DNA from 2 places in the Streptomyces sp. NPDC098789 genome. Region 1 is predicted to be linked to the other one. Evidence: riboswitches for the same ligand, from Rfam matches in the RefSeq annotation. Region 1 holds a riboswitch; the other holds the start of a gene.
The links. A riboswitch is a leader RNA that binds a small molecule or an ion and turns the genes downstream of it on or off. The one in region 1 is predicted to bind glycine.

Region 1 (3,400 bases):
TGCGGCGGGCCGGGATCACCACGGTGGGGGAGCTGGCCGACGCCGGCGAGGACGAGCTGGTCCGGATGACCGGGCGGGCGCACGGCGTGGCGCTGTACCGGATGGCGCTGGGGCTGGACGACCGGCCCGTGGTCGCCGAACGGGACGCGAAGTCCGTCTCGGTCGAGGACACCTTCGACGTGGACCTGCACGACCGGGTCCGGATCCGGGGCGAGGTGCAGCGGCTCGCGGAGCGGTGCGTGGGGCGGCTGCGCGCGTCGGGGCACTCGGGTCGGACGATCGTGCTCAAGGTGCGCCGCTACGACTTCTCCACGCTGACCCGGTCGGAGACCCTGCGGGGGCCGACGGACGATCCGGCGGTGGTCCGGGAGGCGGCGGCGCGGCTGCTGGAGGGGATCGACACCACGGGCGGGGTGCGGCTGCTGGGCGTGGGGGTGTCGGGGTTGGCCGACTACACGCAGGAGGACCTGTTCGCCCAGGCGGAGGCCGAGGCGGCGGCCCGGGCAGCGGCCCGGGCGGAAGCGGAGGCGGCGGCCGGGGGGCGGGATTCCGGTGTGCCGGACTCCGCCGCGGGGGCGGGCGCGGGGGCGCGGGGGGAGGACGGGGGTGACGGGGCCGACGGGGGCGCGGGGGCGCCCGTAGGCGCGCAGGCGGCGGCCGGGGCCGGGGTCGCGGACGCGCCCGTGGGGGATCCCCCGCAGGAACGGAGGTGGCCGGCGGGGACCGATGTGCGCCACGAGGAGTACGGGCCCGGCTGGGTGCAGGGCAGCGGGGTGGGGAGGGTGACCGTCCGCTTCGAGCAGCCGGGATCGCCGCCGGGCCGGGTGCGCACCTTCCGGATGGACGACCCCGACCTGGAACCGTCCGTTCCGCTGCCCCTGGTCGGGGAGCGGGACGGCGAACATGCCGAACGTGACGGGGAACATGCCAAAGAAGGAACGGCCGGATGACGGACCTGCGGGCGGGTGGCCCGGCTTAGGCCTCGCCGCCGGCCCGGCCTAGGCCTCGCCGCCCGCGAGGCGGCCGAAGTCGCGGTCGCCGTGGTGGAAGTCACTCGGCAGGGTCACGTCCAGGCCGTAGTGGTGGTAGAGCTGGAGCTCCTGTTCGGGGGAGAGGTGGCGACCCACCCCGAAATCGGGGGCGTCCTTGATCAGGGCGCGTTCGAAGGGAACCCGCAGGGTGTCGCCCACCACCTCGCTCGGTTCCAGCGGGACGAAGGCGTCCCGGCTGAAGAGTCCGGTCCGTACGGCGGCCCATTCCGGGACGCCCGTGGCATCGTCGAGGTAGACCTCGTCGACGGTGCCGATCTTGGTTCCATTGCGGTCGAACGCCTTGCGGCCGATCAGGCTGCGCGGATCGATGTCGGTCTGCACGGTCGCCTCCATTTGGTCGCAACTCCTCCGTAATGACTACAAAAGTGCATTTCCGGGGAGGGGGCCACTCGAGGGAGTGCCCAGATCCTCGCTGGTAGGCTGGGGAACGGCTGCTGACCCTGTGCGGGAGAGTCCTCCGATCGAGTTCGTCGGAGGCGCCGAAGGAGCAACTCCTCCCCGGAATCTCTCAGGCAGACGTACCGCACGGACGAGGCCACTCTGGAAAGCAGGACGGGCGACGGATCGCAGTTCCGGTGCCCTTCCTCACCGACGGTGAAAGCCGGACCTCCACGGGCGATCCCCAGGAGGCCCGGTGAAGCTCTCAGGTTGAGATGACAGAGGGGGAGGCCGTCCGGGTGCCCGCGCCGTGGTACCCCTCGCAGGTCGTACGACCAGGAGGCCTCCGTACATGACCGCCAACCGCATTCCGCTCTCCCAGCTGGAGCGAGGCATCCCCTTCGAGCAGCGCCACATCGGCCCGGATGCCGAGGCGCAGGCGAAGATGCTCGCCCAGGTGGGCTACGGCTCCCTGGACGACCTGACCGCCGCCGCGGTGCCGGACGTCATCAAGAGCGCCGAGGCGCTGAACCTGCCGGGTGCCCGCACCGAGGCCGAGGTGCTCGCCGAGCTGCGTTCGCTGGCCGACCGCAACCAGGTCCTGACCCCGATGATCGGCCTCGGTTACTACGGCACCTTCACGCCGCCGGTGATCCTGCGCAACGTCATGGAGAACCCGGCCTGGTACACGGCGTACACGCCGTACCAGCCCGAGATCTCGCAGGGGCGCCTCGAAGCGCTGCTGAACTTCCAGACGGTCGTCGCCGACCTGACCGGGCTGCCGACCTCCGGCGCCTCCCTGCTCGACGAGGGCACCGCTGCAGCCGAGGCCATGCAGCTCGCCCGCCGCGTGGGCAAGGTCAAGGGCGGGGTCTTCCTCATCGACGCGGACACGCTGCCGCAGACCATCGCGGTCATCCAGACGCGCGCCGAGCCCACCGGGGTCGAGGTCGTGGTCGCGGACCTGTCCGAGGGCATCCCGGCCGAGATCGCCGAGCGCGGCGTCTTCGGCGTGCTCCTCCAGTACCCGGGTGCCTCCGGTGCGGTCCGCGAGATCAAGCCGGTCATCGACCAGGCGCACGACCTCGGCGCGATCGTCTCCGTCGCGGCCGACCTGCTCGCCCTGACCCTGCTCACCTCCCCGGGTGCGCTCGGCGCGGACATCGCCATCGGCACCACCCAGCGCTTCGGCGTCCCGATGGGCTTCGGCGGTCCGCACGCCGGTTACATGGCCGTCCAGGAGAAGCACGCCCGCTCGCTGCCCGGCCGCCTGGTGGGCGTCTCCGTCGACGCCGACGGCAACAAGGCCTACCGCCTGGCCCTGCAGACCCGCGAGCAGCACATCCGCCGCGAGAAGGCCACCAGCAACATCTGTACCGCGCAGGTGCTGCTCGCCGTCATGGCCGCCATGTACGCCGTCTACCACGGCCCCGACGGCCTGCGGACGATCGCCCGCCGCACCCACCGCTACGCCACCCTGCTCGCCGCGGGTCTGACGGCCGGCGGCGTGGAGCTGGTGCACGGCTCGTACTTCGACACGGTCACCGCGCGGGTGCCCGGCAAGGCCGACGGGGTCGTGGCCGCCGCCCGCGAGGCCGGGGTCAACCTCTACCGGGTCGACGCCGACCACGTCTCCGTCTCCTGTGACGAGACCACCCTGCGCGCCGACATCGACGCCGTGTGGGCCGCCTTCGGCGTCACCGCGGACATCGAGGCGCTGGACGAGGTCACCGCCGACACGCTGCCCGAGGGGCTGCTGCGCTCGGACGCCTACCTGAGCCACCCGGTCTTCCACCAGCACCGCTCCGAGACCGCGATGCTGCGCTACCTGCGCAAGCTGTCGGACAAGGACTACGCGCTGGACCGCGGCATGATCCCGCTGGGCTCCTGCACGATGAAGCTCAACGCGACCACCGAGATGGAGTCGGTGACCTGGCCCGAATTCGGCCAGCTGCACCCCTTCGCCCCGG
Region 2 (3,400 bases), on a different contig from region 1:
CTCGCCCGTGACGGGGGAGTACAGGTCGCTGACGGACTTGGTCGACTCCAGCTCGCCACAGGTCTCGCCCGCGGTCACCTGGTCGCCCACGGCGGGCAGCTGTGCGTAGACGACGTCACCGAGCGCGTTGGCCGCGAACTCCGTGATGCCGACCGTCGCGACGCCGTCCACGGCGTCCGACAGCCACTCGTGCTCCTTGCTGTAACGCAGCTGCTGGGGGTTGCTCATGACCTGATTCTCCTGGATGCGGGGGAGTGCTGATGAACAGGGGTGTGACGAGGCGCGACGCCCGGCGCGAGGTGCGCCGTGACGTCCGCGGTGTCCGTCGTGGTGCGCGGAGCGGGCTTCCCGATGGGGGGAAGCGTCACTTCTGACGCTTGTAGAACGGCAGGGCCACGACCTCGTACGGCTCATGCGTACCGCGAATGTCCACGCCGACGCCGGAGGTGCCCGGTGCGGCGTGCGACGCGTCGACGTAGGCCATCGCGATCGGCTTGCCCAGCGTCGGGGACGGGGCGCCCGAGGTGACCTCGCCGATGACCTGGCCGTCGGCCACGACCGGGAAGCCGGCGCGCGGGACCCGGCGGCCCTCGGCGATCAGGCCGACGAGCTTGCGCGGGGCCGCGGAGGCGGCGCGCTCGGCGGCGGTCTCCAGGGCGGCGCGGCCGACGAAGTCGCCCTCCTTCTCGAACTTCACGACCCGGCCCAGACCCGCGTCGAACGGGGTCAGCGCGGTCGTCAGCTCGTGCCCGTACAGCGGCATGCCCGCCTCCAGGCGCAGCGTGTCGCGGCAGGACAGGCCGCAGGGGATCAGGCCGACGCCCTCGCCCGCCTTGGTCAGCGCCTGCCACAGCTCCACGGCGTGCTCGGGGGAGACGAACAGCTCGAAGCCGTCCTCGCCGGTGTAGCCGGTGCGCGCGATCAGCGCGGGCACCCCGGCGACCGTGCCGGGCAGACCGGCGTAGTACTTCAGCCCGTCGAGGTCGGCGTCGGTGAGCGACTTCAGGATGTCGGAGGACTCCGGCCCCTGGACCGCGAGCAGGGCGTAGGCGTCGCGGTCGTCGCGGACCTCGGCGTCGAAGCCGGCGGCGCGCTCGGTGATCGCGTCCAGCACGACCTGGGCGTTGGAGGCGTTGGCGACGACCATGAACTCCGTCTCGCCGAGGCGGTAGACGATCAGGTCGTCGAGGATGCCGCCGTCCTCGCGACAGATGTGCGTGTAGCGGGCGCGGCCGACTCCGACGGTGGAGATGTTGCCGACCAGGGCGAAGTCGAGGACCTTGACGGCCTCGGGGCCGGTCAGCGTGATCTCGCCCATGTGGGAGAGGTCGAAGAGGCCGGCCCGGGTGCGCACGGCGTTGTGCTCGTCGCGCTCGCTGGCGTAGCGCAGCGGCATGTCCCAGCCCGCGAAGTCGGTCATCGTCGCACCGAGGGATCGGTGCAGCGCGTCAAGGGCGGTCAGGCGGGGGGCAGTGCTCATGGGTGTGGCTCCCAGGTCCCGGGGCGTCGACAGGGCATGACATGACGAGGATGATCCTCCCCATCTGTCATCGGAACCTGAGAGGTTCGCCGAGAGTTCCTCGACTTGCACCTTGGGTGGAGCGCACCGGCCAGAAGGCGGTGCGGCTCGCTTTTCAGATCTGCCTCATCCACGCGGTACGGGGCCTGAGAGATTCAAGGGAGGGTCTTGCTCCTTCGGCGCCCGGGGTGCGGAGCAACTCCCGGGACTCTCCCGCGCGGATTCAAGCGGCCTTTATGCAGTTGGGTCCAGATGGCGCACATCATTGCACGGCCCGGCCGTGAATGGGCGTGCGGGTCCCGGTCGTGACCCGTACCCCGGCCCGTCCTCCCGCTCCGGCTTGCGGCCGTCCTCCCGCTCGGGCTTCCGCTCGGGCTTCCGCTCCCGCTCCGGCTCCCGATCCGGCGCGATGACCCGACCGGAACCATGTCCGCCGCATTACCGTCTCTTTACACTCAGGGGGCAAGGGTCCTGGTGACCCGATCCGGGGGAGGCGATCACTGTGCGCAGATTCGGCGCGGCGGCGGGGACGACGGCAGGAGCGGCGGCCGGGACGGTGGCGGGAGCGGGTGCGCCGGTGGGCGCCGTACCGGTCCAGCCGGGGCACCGACCACGGGTCGCGGCCGCCGCCGGAGCGGCCCCCGCGGCCGCCGTGCGGGACCTGCGCGGCCGGGGGAGCGCGAGCCGCGGCCCGGCCCGCCTCGGCTTCGCCGAAGGCGACATCGTCGTCGTGTCCGGCCTGCCCGGCGGCGGCAAGAGCACCCTCATCAAGCGGGCCGTCGCGGGCGGCGGGATCGACTCCCAGGACGCCCGCGAGCGCTGGGAGCACCGGATGCCCCGGGCCCTGCCGTACGCCGTCTACCGCCCGCTGGTGCGCGCCGCGCACTACTGGGGGCTGTGGCGGGTGCTGCGCTCGGGGGACTCCGCCGTCGTCCACGACTGCGGCACGCAGACCTGGGTACGGGCGCTGCTGGCCGGGGCCGCCCGCCGCCGCGGCCGGGCCCTGCACCTGGTGCTGCTCGACGCCACCGCCGAGGAGGCACTGGCCGGGCAGGCGGCCCGGGGGCGCGGAGTGTCGCGCTACGCCTTCGCCCGGCACCGCGGCGCGGTCACCCGGCTGCTGCGCGAGGCCGAGGCGGGCCGGCTGCCGGCGGGCTGCGCCTCCGCCGTCCTGCTCGACCGGGCGGCGGCGGCCCGGGTGACCCGGATCGGCTTCGGCTCCGGGCCCGGGACGCATTAGCCTCACCGGTGACAGGGCCCACGGGCCGCCGGTCCACGGACCGGCGCCGCGGCGGCCTTCGCGACCGTACACACGGGGAGACACGGGCATGCAGGGCAGTGGCTGGCCGGCCAACGAACTCGAAGCGGTCCTGGGCACGGCGATGGGCGACCCGCAGGCCGGACCGCGGATCCTGGAGACCCTGGCCCGCAGCCACGTCTGGGTACCGCTGCCCGCCGGCGGCGGCCCCGACGCGGGGAGCCTGACCCTGGCGACCATGGACATCGGCGGCGACGCCTACGCGCCCGTCTACAGCTCCGAGGCGCAGTTCCTGGCCTGCGTGGGCACGGGCATGGACTTCGTCGTCGCACCCGCCGTCGAGTTCGCCCGCGGCCTGCCCCCGCAGCTCGGCATCGCCGTGAACCCCGAGGGCGCCGTCGGCGTCCCGCTGCCGCCGCCCGCCGTGGCACTGCTCTGCCGGACCGGCCGCAGCGAGCTGGACGGCCCGGCCACGGGCGGCCGGGTCCGGCTGTACGAGCCGGACTGGCAGGAGGACCCCGTGGACTTCCTGGCCGCCGCCGCCGAGGAGTTCCGGGCCAGCGGGGTGGTCGCCGCCGCCCACCGCTGCCTGGCCAGCGTCGAGGGCGCGGCCCCGCAGCTGT

Region 2: it holds a riboswitch for glycine, as region 1 does, so the genes downstream of both, gcvT (glycine cleavage system aminomethyltransferase GcvT) here and gcvP (aminomethyl-transferring glycine dehydrogenase) in region 1, are expected to answer to the same signal.

Annotation. Positions count from the first base shown of each region.
Region 1 covers NZ_JBIWAJ010000025.1:116,851-120,250, reverse strand. Annotated here, with positions in the region: gene ACIQWR_RS36105 (DNA polymerase IV) at 1-950, shown strand, start outside; gene ACIQWR_RS36100 (PRC-barrel domain-containing protein) at 999-1,385, opposite strand; glycine riboswitch at 1,488-1,586, shown strand; gene gcvP (aminomethyl-transferring glycine dehydrogenase) at 1,783-3,400, shown strand, end outside.
Region 2 covers NZ_JBIWAJ010000001.1:637,963-641,362, forward strand. Annotated here, with positions in the region: gene gcvH (glycine cleavage system protein GcvH) at 1-228, opposite strand, end outside; gene gcvT (glycine cleavage system aminomethyltransferase GcvT) at 365-1,480, opposite strand; glycine riboswitch at 1,645-1,745, opposite strand; gene ACIQWR_RS03115 (AAA family ATPase) at 2,022-2,759, shown strand; gene ACIQWR_RS03120 (enhanced serine sensitivity protein SseB) at 2,848-3,400, shown strand, end outside.